Regions from separate parts of the Lactiplantibacillus sp. 3062 genome, predicted to be linked through region 2. Evidence: predicted binding sites of a transcription regulator. Region 2 holds the regulator's gene; each other region holds the start of a gene.
What was found. Region 2 encodes NrdR, which represses ribonucleotide reductase genes. Its sites were predicted from a motif close to ACACNATATATNGTGT; they were not measured.

Region 1 (4,793 bases), on a different contig from region 2:
GTATCACGACCAGCACTACCAGCTTCTTCACGGAAGGCTGGTGATAAGGCCGTAAAGTAAACTGGTAATTTTTCAGCGGGAATAACTTCATCACGATAATAGTTGACTAATGGCACCTCGGCCGTTGGAATCAACGTCAAATCTTGCGTCGTAATCCGGAAAGCGTCTTCCTTGAACTTAGGAAATTGGCCGGTACCGTACATAGATTCATCAGTGACCATGTATGGCGGCAAAACTTCCGTATACCCTTCAGCTTCGTGCTGGTCTAAGAAAAAGTTGTAAACGGCGCGTTCCAGTTTAGCACCATCGCCCACGTAGTATAAGAAACGACTACCAGAAACCTTAGCACCGCGCTCAAAGTCTAAGATGCCTAAATCTTCACCGATATCCCAATGTGCTTTCGGCGTAAAGTCAAAATGCCGTGGTGTCCCGATTCGACGTAATTCAACGGCATCTTCTTCTTTCAAGCTAACTGGTACGTCGGGATGGGGCATGTTTGGTAAATGTGCAGCCATATCCTGAACTTGGGCATCGACTGTCCGCCGTTCTTCATCCAACGTCTTCACATCGGCGCTAACCTTTTGCATTTCTGCAATTTCGGCACTAGCGTCTTCCTTGTTCCGCTTCTTCTGTGAAATTTCGCCTGAAACTTGGTTACGCGTCGACTTCAATTGTTCGCTCTTGGCGATCAATTCACGACGCTTTTCATCAGCGGCCAATAAATCATCGATGTCACTCGCAGCAACGCCCCGATGACCAAGCTGTTCTTTTACAAAATCTGGATTTTGACGAATCATTTTAACATCTAACATAACGACGTCTCCTTTTCACTTTTAATCGTAAATAAAAACAGTCTCTCCTCCCAATTGGGACGAAGAGACTGCGATTCGCGGTACCACCCAAGTTCAGGATCATGATTAATCCCACCCTTAAACGGATAACGGCCGTGCCGTGCAGTATTACCTGCCCACATTGTCGCGCCGGAGTTTCGACTACCGATTCACACCACCCACCGATTCTCTGAACGTCTACTTAAAAACGCGCCGTGTTTAATATTCACTGTCTACTATAAAACATTGATTCTAAAAAGGCAACTAGCCTAAACTAGCCACTTTTTCGTCGATCAACCGAATGACTTCCTTACGCGCATCCGCATCGGCGACAAAGTCCAGCTGATCCCCGTCGATCTGCATCTTCGGGCTATGATCATAATTAGCGTACCAGTCGTCATAGCGTTCATTCAAAGTCTGATAATATTTATATAAATCAGGATCTTGATCAATTTGTTCGTAAGAACGGCCCCGCTTTTGGATTCGTTTGAGCATCGTATCAAAAGAAATATTGATATGAATAAGTAAATCAGGACTCTTTTGATGAGACGCTTCTGGCAATTCCTGCATCATGTTATCTAATAATGAATCATAAATGTCAACTTCGGTATTCGTCGCCCGGCCAAGATCACCATTCAAATGAAATAATAATGAATCTTCAAAAATCGACCGGTCTAAGACGTCCAGATCGTTAGCAAAAGCTGATTTAATACTGTCTAACCGTTTATTTAAAAAATAGATTTGTAATAAGAAGGCGTACTTCTTAGGATCCTTATAAAATAACGGCAAAATGGGATTATCATCAACTGACTCGTAAAACGCTTTAGAACCAAAGTGGTTAGCCACTAACTGCGTTAAACTCGTCTTGCCGGCACCGATTGTTCCTGACATTACAAGCATGGGGCGTCTCTCCTTTTAATCACGTCAAAATTTTGATTATCTCTAAAAGCAACACTACATATTGTACGCACCCACGTCTTAAAATGCAATATCTGGTGAGTCAATTCAGTGAAAAACTTCGCACCAGCCACAACTGCGACGCACTAGTCAGCGATCCAAGCAACTCACTAACACACACTGGGTTACTACCCAAGCCGGCGCTGGTGGCACTTCAGCTTTGAGTGCGGCCTCTGACCAGCATAATCTGTCGTGACCAAATAATACTCAGTTGAGACGAACCCACATTGCTAAACCGAAGACAATTTAAAAGCGCACGCTAGCTAATTCCTAACGTACGCCATAAATGGTATTAATTGGGGCCATCAATAATACGGCTAGCTTATTACTTGGCCGCCTTTTCTCGAGCTTGCAGCAAACTGACGTACTGTTCGAGAGTCAAATTGTGCTTAGTCATGAATTCCGCACTCGCCTTACCAACGTAACGGAAATGCCAAGATTCATAGTCAATCCCGGTCGACTGCTTACCATCTTTAGTAAAGCGCAACACAAATCCATAGTCCGCCGCGTGATTAATCAACCACTGCTGACCCTTGTTCTTGTCGGATGATGACAATAATTGATTACCATGAGTGCTGTACCAGTGCGTGTTCATGATATCTGCTGCGAGACCAGTTTCATGCTCACTACCACTAGGAACTGCGACATATTCTTTAGTCAGCTTTAAGGCTTCCTTGGCTGATTTTCCTTGATTCTCATAGGTTTGAATCGACTGATCCCAAACCTCTTTTTGATAAGCGACTGAACGATACCCAGACACGATTGTTGCTGGATAGCCGGCTTTTTTTGCCCCCGCTAGAAAGGCTTCCAATGGTTTGACGATAGAACTACGGACTTCAATACCATCCACGCTCGACTTATTAAATGTCATCTCAGCGCGCTTATGCCACTTATTGACGACCACTAAGTCGCTATCGGTCGATTTAACGTCTTTCGGTAAGGCACTAATCAGTCGTTGCCGCTTGGTCTGCGTCTTCGTCGACTTAGCACTCGTAGAACTACTAGTCGCTTTAGACGTCGACTGGCTAGCACCACAGCCAGCCAGGACACCTGCTAATGACACTAATGCTAGACCTCTTAACAAATTTCTCTTTAACATCTCTCTCGCTGCCTTTCTCATTTCAGCTTAGCATAGTCATAGCCGACTAGCCTATTCCTAAGGATAAGTTTGCGAATTTTTAATGATTCCATATTCTCATTCTATCAAATTACCATAGATATCAGATTAGCGCACCCTCAATTTGCCGCTTGCTATCATTACAATCGTGCAAGCCCCCACTCATAACGACCCGCCGTGACCATCTGTTGCGAGCAGTGTTATCAGCATAAATCAGGACACCTAAAAATACGACCGCGCCTTGAGTTGACAGGTCCAACTCTCGCCGTCAAAAAATGCGATTGACCCAGTGTCAACCGCATTTAATCAAACTATCAAAGTGCGTGCTTAATCTTGATGGTGTCGTTTGCGTGTCAAATCAACCTTGTCTAGCGGAATCATCTTAGTATGATAGCGAATCTTATAATAGACATACAAGATGATGAATAACGGGATGCTCATATAGGTCACCCCAATAGCCTGCCAATCAAGCGTTGCAAATGAATGTAAGTCTTGACCAATAATGACCACGACACACAAGATAAAGGCGAACCACGGGCCAAATGGGAACCACTTGGCATGGTACCGCAATTCACTCAATTGATGCCCCTGCTTAACAAACGCGCGACGGAAACGCAGATGCGAAATAGCGATTCCTAGCCAAGCGATAAAACCCGTTAACCCACTGGCCGAAACGAGGAAAATATAAATCCGTTCACCGAATAGACTCGACAAGAACGTGAGTAATCCAATCACCGTCGTTCCTAATAATGCCATGATTGGAATCCCACGACGATTGACCCGACCAAATGTCTTGGGGGCATAACCCTGTAATGACAAAGAATATAACATCCGTGTCGAGGCGTACATCCCCGAATTAGCAGCTGACAATACGGACGTCAAGATCACTGCGTTCATCACACTGGCCGCAGCCGCCAACCCAGCCCGTTTAAAGACTAACGTGAACGGACTGATGGCAATATCGCTCGCTGATGACCCTAGAAGATCTTTCGACGTATAAGGAATAATCGCCGCAATCACGAAAATGGCTAAAATGTAAAATAACAAAATACGCCAGAAAACTTGTTTAATAGCCGCCGGAATACTTTTCTCCGGTGTTGCTGACTCCCCGGCCGTGATCCCAATTAATTCGGTTCCTTGAAACGAAAAACCAGCGACCACGAAGACACTCAAAATCGTTGGAATTCCACCGACAAATGGTGCCTTTTTATAAGTAAAGTTACTGAGGCCAGTGGCATGACCGCCCATGATTCCCACGATCGTCAAGACACCGATAACCAAGAATACGAGCACGGTCACCACTTTAATTAGCGAAAGCCAGTACTCAGTTTCTCCAAACGACCGGACTGACAGCGCGTTGATCGTAAAAATCAAAACGAGCGCAATCAGACTAAAAACCCACCCCGGCACGGATGGCAACCAGAACTGCATGACAATCGCCGCCGTACTAATATCGACCGCTAAAGTGATTGCCCAGTTGAACCAGTAATTCCAGCCCATCGCAAACCCAAGTGCCGGGTCAACAAACTTCGTGGCATACGTGGAAAACGAACCTGAAACGGGCAAATAAGTTGCCATTTCGCCCAGACTAGTCATTAAAAAGTAAACCATCACTCCAATACCAACGTAGGCCAGTAATGCTCCCCCTGGCCCAGCCGTTGAAATTGCCGAACCGGACGCGACAAACAGCCCGGTCCCGATACTACCACCTAATGCAATCATGGATAAATGCCGCGTCTGTAAGGAACGATGCACTTCCTGATGTTGTTTTTCTGCCATTGCAGAACCTCCAAAAATCGATTTATATCTAAAAGTGTTCACACCGATTCAGGTTAGCACAATCAAAATAAAAAGCCTCTTTGCCTCACGATAACGTGCGCAAAAAGACT
Region 2 (4,793 bases):
TCTGTTTTCATTAAACCACTTTTAAACTAAAAGTCAACTCTTGATTTTAAGCATCGGGATTGAGTCGTCGATTACGACCGACCATCTCAATCTCACTCGCAAGGTAACGTACCCGTTGCATGATTCGCTGCGCTTTGACTGGTTCTTCATCACCCTTTTGTGAGAGCGTCAAATAACCATCTTGCAATTCTTGCATCGAAAAATTAGACGAGAAACAAGTTGGCAGTTCCTCCTGCATTCGATACTCCAGAATAACCCCGAGCACATCGTCCCGAATCCAAGTCGACGAAGCATCCGCACCGATATCATCAATCATGAGAATCGGTGCCCGTTTAATCGCATCGACCTTATCCGCCGACGTATTGTTACTAATTGAGCGCTTCATCTCGACCGCAAAACTCGGAAAATGAATCAAGGTCGTATTGAAACCCTTAGCAGCCAACGCGTTCGCCATCCCACCGAGTAAATAAGTTTTACCGACACCAAATGAGCCATAGAGATATAAGCCCCGGTGAAAACGCTTGGGCGCTTGTGTATAGGCATCAATAAAATCAAGTGCTGCCATTAATGCTGTCGCCCGGTCACCATCTTGATCATACGTCTTTAAGTCCGCCGTCTGAATATTTTTCGGCATGCTGATTGATCGAACCCGCTGTTGCAATGCGTGAGCAGCTTGCTGTTCTTGCATTTGTGGTGTTGGCTGATAAGCAATGTCAATCAAGTGATTACTCATCACTAATGTCGGCTGATACCCAGGTGCTTGAGTTGGCTCGTGCCGCGCAATTTTACGTTTCTCTTCACAAAACTCATATAATTTAGCCGCTGAACGTTCTAGCGCATCCGAAGATAATTCGTTTTGATGAGCAGCTAAAAACTGGCGAACATCTGGATCTTGGTACACAGCTGTCATTAACGCCTCATACCGATGATTCAAGTTTTTCCGATTCATTAACGTCCGGAGTGTTTCTGAGATATTCTCCATGTTTTAGTCCTCCTTTTCCGAATTTGTCTCAAGCTTTGCTAGTCGATCAGCAAGCTGTTTGCGTTGGGCAGCAGTAATTTGTTTACCGGTCTGAGCTGGTTGCTTACCACTCTCAGTCTGTTGCTGTTGTTGGGCCCACTTTGGCATAATCTCCTTACGCGCCGGCCGATTATTCTTGCGCCGTGTTGGTGTTGATTTCGGCTGTTTACGTTGCTTCAAATACATCAAAGCCGCTTCCGGCGTCGTAATGCCGTGTTGTTGCCAATCATTGGCGACTGTTTCTAGCAAATTACGATTAAGGGCAGCTAACTCCCGATTTTGCAATAAGTAGTAGATCACCATGTTGATGACGGCATTGGGTAATACCCCCCGACCAATTAAATCATGAACTAGTCGGTTCTCACCGCTCGTCACAAAACCATGTTTCTCCTGCTTCAAAGCTGATAAAAAGTCATACGGTGCTGTCTGCTTAGCATACGTCACGAGTTGCTGCTCAGCTGTTGAGAGTTGTGCTGAAGCCTTGGTATCCTTAGCGGTCGTCGTTGCAACCGGTGCTTCCGTAGCGACCTGCTGACTCGAAACTGCGGGCCGTTCATAGCGCCGCGCAATCAATAATTTCAATTGATTTTCATCAAACTGACCCGTTGTTAAACTAGCCACTTCACTGATTAACTTAGCCATCTCAATCTCACTGATGCCGTAGACCCGACTTTCCGTAATGATCAGTTGCCGTGAACTCGCAACCTGTTTGAGATCAACATAGTTCTGCTTCAAAATTTGCCCCAACAGTTGCCAGTCAAAGTCATCGTCACTGAGCACGGGCGAGTGATCCTCGGCCGGTTCATTGGCCGCCAATTGGGCGCGCACCTTTTGCACTGAAAGAGGTGGCGTCGTAACTTTTTGACTATCAACGTGAAACACATCTAAGATATTTGCCGTCACGTCTTTGGCAGCCGTCAAGTCAATCGGCTGTGCTGCAAAATCGCCAGCAAGTTGTTGATAACGTAACTCACCGACCGTATCTAACAATAGGACACTCAATAGATCATCCGCAAAGAATTGTAACGCCAGTAATGGTGCTTGTAGTTGATAAATGTACATGGCACCCAATTCATCTTGTTGATAATAGCTGCGCAACAAGCCAGTTGCTTCAAGTTTACGCCGAGCCGCTAACACCGTCGGCAAGTCCACATTTAGGATGCCAAGCAGTTCCGCGTGACTGCGTCGATTGCTCAGCTCATTCTCGCTACTCTGTAAGCTACGTAACGCCGCGTACAAGCTATATGCCAAGGGCCCCATCAGTGGCAAGTATAATTCCGCCAATACAGCTTGTTGCGCCGCACTAAGCGCTGGTGCTTGCGGGACCACTAACCCAGTTTTGGGTGTTAAGGGTTCATCATTTGGCATGTTGTTCACCATTCTTTTTCACTAATCTTTTTTTCGTTTAGGTGCGTGGGTCGTCTTCGCTGACGGTTTTGCCAGTTTGACCTTATCACGCTCCATCATATCTTGGAGCTCATTCAAGAAGACGTGCATATCCTTGAATTGCCGGTAAACACTGGCAAAACGAATGTACGAAATTTCGTCAATATCTGCCAATTGCTCCATGACATACTCACCGATAACTTGGCTTGAAATTTCATTTTCGCCCAGTGACCGGACCTTATTTTCAACATCATCAACGACGCCCGTCATGGTTTCCATGCTAACGGGTCGTTTCTCGGCCGAGCGAATAATTCCGCGCAAGACTTTTTCACGATTGAATTCTTCGCGGGCACCATTTTTCTTAATGACTAATAATGGCGTGGCTTCGACCCGTTCAAATGTTGTGAACCGGAACCCACAGTTTTCGCATTCCCGGCGCCGTCGAATCACGCGACCATCATCAGTTGGTCGACTGTCAACCACGCGGGAGCCATTATGATGACAATGTGGACATTGCATAGACTTCTCACCCCTTGTAACAACTAACAATCAGTTTTTCTTTATTTAGTAATAGTTTTCAGCCATTTTAACACGGCTGCTTTAGTTTTATCAATGTTGGCCCCGTTATCAATGACAACGTCAGCCCTTGCGACCTTCTGTGCAAGTGGCATTTGGCTGTCAATTCGTGCCTGAGCCGCCTGTTGCGATAAGTGGTTACGCGCCATCAACCGCTGCAATACTACGGCGGGTGATGCCGTCACAACCAACACTTGATCACAAACGTGTTGCCAGCCACTTTCAAATAACAACGGCACATCTAAAATAATTGCGTCTGGCTGTTGCTGGTTCGCCGCGACAATCGCTTCGAACATCGCGTACTGAATCGGTAACCGTGTAATTGCGGTTAAGGCTTGTAAAGCTTGAGCATCGTTAAAAACCAACTGGCCAAGCCATGGCCGATTCAGCCGCCCGTCTGCCAGCACTGCTTGCTGACCAAAGTGCGCCACAATCTTTTGGGTCGTCGGTTGGCCTGGTCCTTCAACCTGCCACGCGATTTTATCCGCATCAACGATTGGTAACTTAGTTGCCAGCAGCTTAGAAACAGTCGACTTACCAGTGGCAATGCCACCAGTCAATCCAATCAACTTTGTCATCTTGATCACCTACAACCGTTGTTCTAACGGGCAAAAATGGGTCCCTCGCTGTGCCACTTTGATTTTCTCAATAATTGTGCCACACCGTTCGCAAGGTTCCCCTTCACGACCATAGACGTGTAAGTGATTTTGAAACTGACCGGCTTCACCAAATGCCGTTGAAAATGAATGAACAGTGGTGCCGTGACCTTTAATTGCCATCGCCATTTCATCAATAATGTTTTGGCGCAATGTTGCAATCTCATCAGTAGTTAGTGAATTAGCAGGCCGCATTGGATGAATCTTACTCATCCATAGCGTTTCGTCCGCGTAAATATTCCCAATGCCCGCAATCTTACTTTGATCCAACAATAGTGGCTTGATCATCTTTTTCGACTTGCCAAAAGTGGCCGTCATATAAGCCAGTGTTAACTGTTCAGCAACGGGTTCCGGGCCAATTGTCCGCAATCCCGCCACCGTGTTTTCTTCACCGGTCGGCACGAGCGTCATTCGCCCGAACTTACGCGTATCGTTGTACAGCAAATCACGATCATCGGTCAGATGGAAGATCACGTGCGTGTGTTTACCTTGATCTTCACCACGCGGTACAACATTATACTTGCCTTCCATCCGCAAATGCGACACCATCGTCAGACCATTGCTAAAGCGAAACAACAAATACTTCCCCCGCCGATCAATGGTCTGGATCGTTTGGTTGGCTAAACGCTGTTTGAAACTATCGACATCATTATTAATAATTTTCGGCCAAAAAACCTCGATACTAGCAATCGTTGCCCCGCTAACCAGACGATTTAAGCCGCGACGAACAGTTTCAACTTCAGGTAATTCAGGCATGGTGGTTCCCCCTATTTTGCATCGTACCAAGTATCACCGTAGTGGCTCTCAACCTTTAACGGTACGGCTAACTGTACGGCGGAATCCATCACGCTTGGCACTAATTTTTCTAAAACTGGAATTTCTTCTTTTGGCGCTTCAAAAATCAATTCATCATGAACTTGTAACAGCATGGTTGCTTTCAAACCCGCAGCCTGTAACTTATCTTGCATCTTAATCATCGCAATCTTGATAATATCAGCCGCACTCCCTTGGATGGGGGTATTCATGGCTGTCCGTTCAGCGAATGAGCGTTGGTTGAAGCTCTTGGAATTAATATCTGGCAAGTACCGGCGTCGATGTGAAATGGTTTCCACATAACCTTGTTTTTTCGCCGTTTGGACAATTTCATCCATATA
Region 3 (4,793 bases), 130 kb from region 2:
AAATCTTGAATACGCATGGGACGGCCGCGTCACCAGCGCTATTTCAATCGATGGATATTTCCACCAGTCAGATGTATCACAGTGGTTTCACGACACCGATGCAGAAATTTATTGACCGTGACCATTACGATGCTGATCAAATCATTCCGGGCGCCAAGGCGATCGTGATGCGCGACAATCAATTGCTAGCAATGCCGTTTAATGCATCGCAAACGGCGCTTTATTATAATAAGAGGGTCTTGCGTCAGTACGGGATTACGCCGCCACCAGTGGATCCGACTTACGATGATATCACGCGAGTCGCTAAGGCCATCCACGACAAATCCCACGGCAAAGTCAAGGGAATGACAATGGAGGCCTATTCGTGGCTATTCGAGCAGCTGGTCGCTAACGCAGGTGTTCCCGTTGCCAATCGTGATAATGGTCATACTGGCAATGCGACTAAGGTCGACTTTACGAGTCCCGCGGCGATCAATGCGATGAAGTGGGTTAAAGAAAATATTGACTATGGTGACTTTATGAACTTTGGTTCGGGTGGTAATGCTGCTGCAAATGAAGCAGCTTCTTTCTTGGCAGGCCATTTGGGTATCTTCATGCAATCGTCCGCGAACACGGGTCAGTTGTATCAAGTGCTCAAAAATGATCTAGGTGTCACATATTTCCCACGGCCGAATGGTCAGAGAGCCAACGGAATCGCAGTTGGTGGGGCGGCACTTTGGATTGCGAACGATAAACCAAGCGCGGTCCAAGATGGCGCGTGGGAATTCACTAAGTTTCTCGCTAGCGCACAGACGCAAGCCGATTGGCAAGCTAAGACTGGTTATTTAGCCGTTAATAAGGGGGCTAAGGACGAGCCAACGCTGAAAAAACTATTCAAGAAGTCGCCGGTCCTAGAAGTTTCTGGTAATCAGATGCTACGAACGAAGCCTAATAATACGAACTCAGGTGTCTTTGTCGATGGTTGGGTTCCCGCACGGACGGCGATTCAAACGGCGATGCAACAGATTTTTGCAGGCCAAGATATTCGACAATCGTTGCAAACGGCTGAAAATACGTACAATAAAGTGTTAGAATCAAATAACCGTGCAAACGGTCGTCATTAATTGGAAAGAGTTGAAGAATTGTGCCAAATATGTCGTTGATTTATGGTCATCGGGGCGTTCCCGTTAAGTTTCCTGAGAATTCGCTAGCTGGGTTTGCGTATGCCATCAGTCATCATATCGATGGCTTAGAGTTTGACGTCCATCTTACCCAGGATCAAATACCAGTGATTATGCATGACGAACGAATCGATCGAACTACTAATGGGCAAGGGGCCATTGCGGATCTGACCTTCGAACAGTTGCGTAGATTTGAATTAGCAAATGGAGAGCCCGTCCCATCCTTACAAGAATTTTTAAACTTAGTGAGTGGGGAGCCCGTTCACTTGAACCTTGAGTTGAAGACTGATCGACACTATTATCTTGATATCGAGCGGATTGTGCTACGGATGGTCCGGCAGACTGACTTAATTTATCCGGTCGTTTTTTCGTCGTTTAATCTGAAGAGTTTACAGCGGGCCTACGCCATTGATGCCAGCCAGAAATATGCTTTTTTGACTTCAGCGCGTCTGGGTAATCCGGATGAGTTTGCGACTCACGAACACTTAGAAGGGGTGCATCTTGAACACTATCAACCTGTACACCATGTTGCTGAACGGGTTTGGACAGTGGATGAGCCAATCGTAATGCAACAATTGTTCGCAGCCTCGGTCAATGCGGTGATTACCAATAACTTTGAGTTAGCCCAACAAGTCCGGGCAGCCATGTAATCGAGCGCAATTGTGCTAGTGCGGCATTCAAAGATTGTCGTTTGGTAATGCGACACTACCCGCGCTACCTAGCTAGCTGGTCGCGAGTCATTAAGAAGTTTCTGTATTGTTTGCTCGCTAGATTGTGCGCAATAAAAGCGCCAGTCCCCATTATCGGGACTGGCGCTTTTAGCATGATTAATTAAACTGTGGTTGGATTGCGAATCTTGCCTAATTCAGAATCGATTTGAGCCAGCACTGCTTGTTGGTTAGCAGGTTTTTCCAAGTCGTACTGTTGTAAATCAATCTTCATTTTAGGGCTAGCATCGTATTCATCGTACCATTTCCGATAAGCGGTCCACATCTTATAGTAATAAGATTCCAGTTCAGGGTTGTGGTCGAACTGTTCGTAGTCGCGACCACGCTTCTTGATCCGGTAAAGAATCGTATCGAAGTCAGTTTCAGAGTAGACCATCAAGTCTGGTGCCTTCTTAGGCAGTTCAGTCAATTCGGTCATCATATTGTCTAGTAGTTGCAAGTAAACATTCAATTCAGTGTCAGAGATGTTTCCTTCAGCGTTGTTTTCTTTGGTGAAGAGGGCATCTTCATAGATGGAGCGGTCGAGGACGTTGTTATCGTCGGCCAATGCCTTCTTGATCATTGCAAAACGTTTGTTGAGGAAATAGATTTGTAATAGGAACCCGTAATTCTTAGGATCCGAATAATAAAGTGGCAATACGGGGTTGTCGCCAACCGGTTCGTAAAATGCCTTAGTTCCAAGGTGGTCAGCAATTAACCCCGTTAACGTGGTTTTGCCGACCCCAATCATTCCTGCTGTTATTATCACCATGATAGCCCCTCTTTATAAAAAATTGCACAATATATTGTATCTCAAAAAAAGTTTTAATACCATATAGACTTTTAATGAAAAATTTGCTTGGGAGCTATTTTCACTTATTTTTTAGCCTGTTCCTTTAATAAATCACGAATTTCTTCTAGATATTGCGCGGAAACATCGACTTCTTCTTCCTCGGGTTCTTCTGGTTCATTTTTAACCACTTTATTAATAATTTTCACCAGAATGAAAACGACGATGGCGACGATGAAGAAATTAATGATGGCATTTAGAAAGGACCCGTACTTAAAGGTAGCATCACCGATACTGAACTTTAGATTGGATAAATCAACTTTGCCTAAGAAAATCCCAATCAGTGGATTAATTAAGTTGTCTGTCAACGATTTAACAATGGCCGTAAAAGCGGACCCAATAATAACCCCAACGGCCAAATCAATCACGTTACCGCGGGCAATAAATTCCTTGAATTCTTTGATCATGCGACTCGCACTCCTTTATTAATTGACTGTTAACAGTATAGCCAAAATCAAACGCGGACTCAATCAATATACCAATCTAATTTAACCGTAAGCTTGTCCCTAACTAAAGCATACCCATACTAATTTGAGGTGGTATCATGATTAGTTTTGTTTGGATAGTGACTTAATGTTGTTCTGAATGATTGTTGTGGTGCATTTGAGACTAGTTAATGGTTTTAGTTAGTTGGGCTGTTGACTGACAAGCTAGATGACTTAGCGTGTGTGACATCCGGTCAAAATGAGTCTGTGAAAAGCAGTCTCAAGTAATGGGGAAGTCGTTTCAATATTAGTAGGGATTTTCACGAATACTAATAATATAGTAGTAGGTTAAGGTGTTGACCAGCGAATCAGAATTAACAGCACCATTTGGGTAAAGTCGTCAACTTAGTTAGCTGCTAAAAACGACTCTCTCTGATATAGAGAAAGTCGTTTTGGCAGTGTTTCGAGATCATAAATCCAAATAACTAATTCGTCTTATTGTCAGATGCTTTAGCTTGGGCCTTTCGCCGAACCAACGTGGCTAACTTACTCTGAGTGGCTTTGACGGCGACGGGGTCTTCAAAGTCAATTTGAGCCAGCCGAGGGTAACGACGGATAAAGAACAACCAGGTCAGAGCAATAAACAGCATTAGAATCAGTGCTAAGACGCCCATCTCAGGAAGAGCAGAATTACCAGTCATTAAGGTCTGCCGCAAGCCGTTGACGCTGTAACTCATTGGTAACCACGGGTGGATTGTTTGGAAAAAGTGACCTGACAGCTGAATTGGATACGTTCCGGCTGAACCACCGAGCTGTAAGACTAGTAGTACCATACTGAAGAAGGCGCCAGCTTTGCCGAAGACAAGGTTAAGCCAAGCGACGATCGTCATGAAGAGTAGCGCCGTTAGCGTGAGTAACAACCAAGTGGCAAACGGATGAATCGGGCTGAGTCCGTTGATTAACATCATCAAGCCGAGCATAATCGTACTTTCCATGATTGAAAAGACGAGCATGATGCTGGCCTTGCTACTCCACCAATCCAGTGCCGATTGCGGGTGTTTGCGTGGGGTATACATATCAAACATCATATTGAGGGCGAGCGCGCCGACAAATAACGAGACACTTAACATATACGGCGCCATACCAGTACCGTTGTTTGGTACATCATCACGGTCCTGGTGAGTTGTAGTGACGGGTTTGGCAACTTGTTGATACGTCAGTTTTGATGGATTGAGATTCCCCTTGCTTGCGGCCGTTCCTAATTTGGTCGCTAATGCTTGGTTACCAGTTTGAATCTTATTACCAGCGGTTGTAACTTGGTTAGCACCCACGGCTAGTTGCTGAGCTCCGGTGGCTAATTGCCCATTGCCACTAGTGAGTTGCTGACTGCCATTAGCGAGTGCAATACCCGTTGTGCCGAGTCGATGTAAGCCAGTGGTGACTTGTTGACTGCCCGTAACTAACTGTGAGATGCCAGTTGTTAAGCTGGGTAGGTTGGTCTGTGCAGATTGAAGACCCGTAGCCACGCGGCTGGCACCTTGTGTTAGCTGGTTGCCCTGGGTGCTGAGTTGACGCGTGCCCGCGGTCAGCTGTTGAGAACCCGCGGCAACTTGCCCCGCACCCGTAGCCAGTTGGTGACTTCTCTGATTGA
Region 4 (4,793 bases), on a different contig from region 2:
TGCTGTCGTAAAACGACTTCGGATAAATCTGATAAATCACTTGTTCTGATAATTTCATGCGCTATCCCTCTCATGCCACATCTTATTTCTTAGTTCGCCGAGCAAAATCGCGGAAACTAAAGCGGTCCGCCCGGTGTCGTGATTCCGTATACTGGAACGCTCGCGCATCCGTGAGGCTCGTCACGCTTCGAACAACTGCCACATAGGCGCCCTTACTAATAGCGAGGTGTTCGCGGTCCTCATCAGTTGCCGGCGCCATCGTAATTTCCTTCGTCGCGTAACCGATCGTCAACCCAAGCTGATTTTCAAAATACGCGTACAGTGAGTCTTCCGCCGCTTGCTTGGGAACTTTCGGAACGATCGATTTCAAAATATAATCCTTATCAATAATAGCTGGTTCGCCATCGATCACTCGGACTCGTTTGATGGCCGTCACTGGCGCTTCCGTCAATTCGGTACCAAGTGACGTAAAGTCAGCAACCGGTAACGTTGCATCCGGTTGATAGTCATAAACAATATTTTGCGTCTTAATGTGTAACTTTTCGGCTAACTCTTTATAACTCACAATGCCAGAAACTGGAAATTCATACTGTCGATGCTCAATCACAATGGACCCTTTACCACGAATTTTTTGAATATAGCCATCCTCAGCCAATGTCGCTAATGCTTTGCGCCCAGTCTCACGTGAAATCCCATATAGCTCACAAAGTTGATGTTCACTCGGCAAATAACTCCCGATCGGGTAAACCTCCGCATCAATTTTCTGGAGCAAATCTTGATAAACTAAGGCCGCTTTATTCACGGCAACCACCCCTTTGTTATCGTTTTCATTTATGAATATAGACTTGTTTAGACAAGTTGTCAATATTTAAGTAATAACCCAATTAAATTTGTAGATTATACCAGACAGATCAAGTCTAGACATGTCTAGAGTTCACAAAATTCGAGCTTATATTTCAGTATTCAATAACTGCTTCATAATAAGTGCCAACACCTATACAGTATTGGTTGAACTAGCAGGATAGTCCGCACCACAATAAAAAATCGACATTCGCAGAGCGCTAACAGCAATCTCCAACCAATGTCGATTCTATATCTGATGATTTCATTAATATTACTATTTTCGCAATAAATCTTTCGCTTTCATTGTTGCTACTTCTTTTTTCATTTTTCTCTTTCGGTTCACGAGTGCATCTATCCAGATACCATTCAGCACGGCTTCGCCAACTAACAATACGGTTACTATTGATAATAAAGAGACCTCTTTTGTAAAAACAATGTAAATAATAAAGCCTAAAAAGCCAGCTCCCGGAATTGCCCCAAACCACCTTGGTAAGTATCGATCTAACATATAGAGCACTGCAACGACCAACATACCAATCAGAATTCCTTTAAAATCACTCATGTTGTTCCTCCCTAAAGTCAGTAATAATCTGTTTTGCTACCTCTAACGATAATTTCTCATCGATTACCAATTTCATAACCTTCGTTTCAAACGTATTTGCACCGTTGTCCTCAATAAAGTTAATTTTTTGAATAATCGTGTTTAACCGCATTCGCACGGTTGGATAACTCACTTGATAAATCTTAGCGAGTTGTTTTAGAGAACCTGAGGCAATAACCAATTGTTTAACAAATTCCTGATCCTCACGTTCTAAATTCACAAACCAGTCCATAGCATCCCTCTTTTTTAATATTGTTTATTAAACTTTAACATTGTTTATTATAATGTCAATAAAAAAGCATATATTTGATAACTGATACAATCCGGAGCTATTCAAATAAAGACGAGTACTCTAATCCAAAAGAATTACAGTACTCGCCTTATTTAGAATATTAACGCTACTAGTCTCAGTAAATTTATTAGCTGACCTTTAGTGATTCAATCCAAATGCCTGATTATCACTAGCATCCGCGCTAGCTGCATCACTAGCTGCTTGTTCTTCGGCCATCAACCGAGCGCGTTCATGTTTGTTATACCAAGGTGAAACAGTGAAAGCCAAGACATCGTTCATCAGATAAACGGAACTATTAATGAACATTGCTAGTGTCGCCGAACCTTGACGGAACGAGATGAACCAGAGGACCATTTGTGCTAAACCAGAGGCAATCCACCAGAAATACTGGTTGTTGTAACGGAGGAAGCAAATAACGCCGGCCGTTAAACAAATCGCAAAACTAATGGCATCGACCCATGGCCGGGGATCATCAGTTAAGGCACCAATAAGATAGCCGGAGATGGCATAAACAACTAAAGTTGCGACAATTGCGACGATCCACGTCTTACCCGTAAACTTCCGAATCTTTGAAACCATGTTGACGTTCCAATTAGCACTTAATAGTACTGGAATATCAAGCGTTACGACGTAGGCTAATTGTTCCCCAATGCTTAAATAGTTCTTAGCTGAAAAACCAACTACGATGAAGCAAGCGGCGGAGATGACGCCTAATAATCCATTGACTGACTTAGCCGCATTAATGGCTAACACACAAAGAACACCCAAAGTGGTCCCAATAAATGTTAAAATAGACAATGCTGTAATTGGCGCACTTACTAACGTCATTACTTGACATCCTAGGCTAAAATAGAATAGATAGTAGTTCTGTTGTGGCCAACCTTTTAGTTGGTGTGATAAGAATTTAAAATAATTACTCAAAATCATGCTCCTCTTTCCGTTTTCATATGCGGTTGTAGGTATCTAGTTGGCCAACCAGTCACGTCACACTACTACATGTAGTGTTTCCGTTTAAAACAACACAATATATTGTATCATTATCTTGGCCGATGAAAAGGGTAAAATTCCAAATTTATATTGAATTGTTTACAATTAATCCAACTGCGCCCCGGCAATTTGGTATTTTTGGCGTGCTGATTTTTTTATATTTTTTTGATTTCGGCCTACTGATAGCGTTATCAATATCAGGTCAAAACAATGCGTTTTGTCGCAATACAATGCTTGCAGTATACTGGAGAGGAACAAACTTTTAGCATCACAATATAATTAATTTTTTTGGAGGAACCTCATGATTACGCTTAAATCAGATCGCGAAATCAAAGGGATGCAAGCTGCCGGTGACATCATGGTTGGCCTGTTTCACGCCCTTGAAGACTACATCAAGCCCGGAATTACGACTTGGGATGTTGACCACTTTGCCTACGAATACATCGTTGCACACGACGCTACTCCTGGCGAACTCAACTTTGAAGGTTATAAGTACTCAACTTGTGTCAGCGTCAATGACATGATTTGTCACGGCTGTCCTAGTAAAGATATCTTGGTCAAAGATGGAGACTTATTAAAAGTTGATACCGTTATTAACTACCATGGCTACCTTAGTGACTCTTGCCACGCCTTTGTTGCTGGTACACCATCACCCGAAGTTAAAAAACTCATGGAAGTGACCCATAAAGCGCTATACCTCGGTATTGACCAAGCCGTTGTTGGCAACCGAATTGGTGATATCGGCTGGGCTATTCAGAATTACGCTGAAAACGAAATGGGTTACGGCGTTGTACGCGAATACATTGGTCATGGTATTGGACCGACGATGCACGAAAAGCCTGATGTTCCACATTATGGCGAAGCTGGTCACGGCACCCGTCTAAAAGCTGGTATGACCATTACTATCGAACCAATGGTCAATATTGGTGACTGGCGTTCTGGCGAAACTGCCGATGACGGTTGGACTGTTCGCACTTTAGATGGCAGTCTTAGCTGCCAATACGAGCACACCCTTGTCGTTACCGATGACGGTCCTAAGATTTTATCATCATTCGATAATGATTTTGATGCTAAATACTTATGGAATAAGTAATATCATTTAAATTATAATCACGAACAATCCCACCCTAGTTTAGTCACTTGCTAATCAGGGTGGGATTGTTTTAGTTATTATCAACAGCACGTTCACTAGCTATTGTCAGAATAAAACTAGTTATATGTGTCTTGGAAAACGTCTTGATTATAAGACATGAAAAACTGATATTGGATAAATTTTAACATCTTTATCCTCGGTCACAATCAACTGATTCAACCACCTAATATATTTATTTTAATGACAACCGTTTGGCAAAACTAACGCTGATTCAATAACGTTCTCAGCCAATCTTCATCTCTTACCGCTTATTGCAAATCGTCATTCACCACTTGACGCGCTCAAAATCATCTTGTATAGTTAGTCCCAATCAATCCAGAGGAGGATCAGACATGACTCAATTAACAAGTAGTGCTTTGAATAACTGTTGTTGCCGAACTGCGCGCTTATCGCGATGTTCGGCCTGTTAAGCATTGACTTTTTGAGGAGTGTCATCCTAAAAATCAATGTCCAGCATGGCTGGATATTGTACTGGGCGCGAGGAATTCATTCGAATTCTCGCGCCTTTTTTGTCGCTTTTGGCACCCCACCGCAGCGATTGGAGGAATTTATATGCTCATTCAGCACGTTCAAGAACTTATCGGCCACACCCCCCTGATGGCGTTACCCATCGAGGTTCCAAATCACAGTCACATCTATGCCAAGCTTGAAATGTTCAACCCCGGCGGCAGTATTAAGGACCGGCTGGGAGCCTATCTGATTGAAGACGGCTTGCAACGGGGCCGGGTTAACGCCAAGACAACGATTATTGAACCAACTGCTGGTAACACCGGAATTGGTTTAGCCTTAGCAACTCAAGCGCACCACCTACGTACCATCTTAGTCGTCCCAGAAAAGTTCAGTATGGAAAAACAAGTTTTAATGCAAGCATTGGGTGCTGAAATTGTTCATACACCTAGCGAGGAAGGAATCAAAGG

Region 1: a site for NrdR is predicted at 1,782-1,797, ahead of ACWQAU_RS06055 (deoxynucleoside kinase). Genes of this name have one in related genera too.
Region 3: a site for NrdR is predicted at 2,664-2,679, ahead of ACWQAU_RS05940 (deoxynucleoside kinase). Genes of this name have one in related genera too.
Region 4: a site for NrdR is predicted at 2,756-2,771, ahead of pnuC (nicotinamide riboside transporter PnuC). Genes of this name have one in related genera too.

What each region holds. Positions count from the first base shown of each region.
Region 1 covers NZ_JBVAYE010000003.1:481-5,273, forward strand. Annotated here, with positions in the region: gene serS (serine--tRNA ligase) at 1-812, opposite strand, end outside; gene ACWQAU_RS06055 (deoxynucleoside kinase) at 1,095-1,730, opposite strand; gene ACWQAU_RS06060 (M15 family metallopeptidase) at 2,113-2,850, opposite strand; gene ACWQAU_RS06065 (amino acid permease) at 3,232-4,683, opposite strand.
Region 2 covers NZ_JBVAYE010000002.1:483,957-488,749, forward strand. Annotated here, with positions in the region: gene dnaI (primosomal protein DnaI) at 47-982, opposite strand; gene ACWQAU_RS05335 (replication initiation and membrane attachment family protein) at 986-2,389, opposite strand; gene nrdR (transcriptional regulator NrdR) at 2,411-2,926, opposite strand; gene coaE (dephospho-CoA kinase) at 2,968-3,561, opposite strand; gene mutM (bifunctional DNA-formamidopyrimidine glycosylase/DNA-(apurinic or apyrimidinic site) lyase) at 3,571-4,395, opposite strand; gene polA (DNA polymerase I) at 4,407-4,793, opposite strand, start outside.
Region 3 covers NZ_JBVAYE010000002.1:617,214-622,006, reverse strand. Annotated here, with positions in the region: gene ACWQAU_RS05950 (ABC transporter substrate-binding protein) at 1-1,103, shown strand, start outside; gene ACWQAU_RS05945 (glycerophosphodiester phosphodiesterase) at 1,124-1,810, shown strand; gene ACWQAU_RS05940 (deoxynucleoside kinase) at 1,992-2,639, opposite strand; gene mscL (large-conductance mechanosensitive channel protein MscL) at 2,744-3,124, opposite strand; gene ACWQAU_RS05930 (YhgE/Pip domain-containing protein) at 3,628-4,793, opposite strand, start outside.
Region 4 covers NZ_JBVAYE010000001.1:240,786-245,578, forward strand. Annotated here, with positions in the region: gene treC (alpha,alpha-phosphotrehalase) at 1-58, opposite strand, end outside; gene treR (trehalose operon repressor) at 83-802, opposite strand; gene ACWQAU_RS01095 (hypothetical protein) at 1,118-1,405, opposite strand; gene ACWQAU_RS01100 (DUF2089 family protein) at 1,398-1,676, opposite strand; gene pnuC (nicotinamide riboside transporter PnuC) at 1,875-2,663, opposite strand; gene map (type I methionyl aminopeptidase) at 3,025-3,816, shown strand; gene ACWQAU_RS01115 (PLP-dependent cysteine synthase family protein) at 4,429-4,793, shown strand, end outside.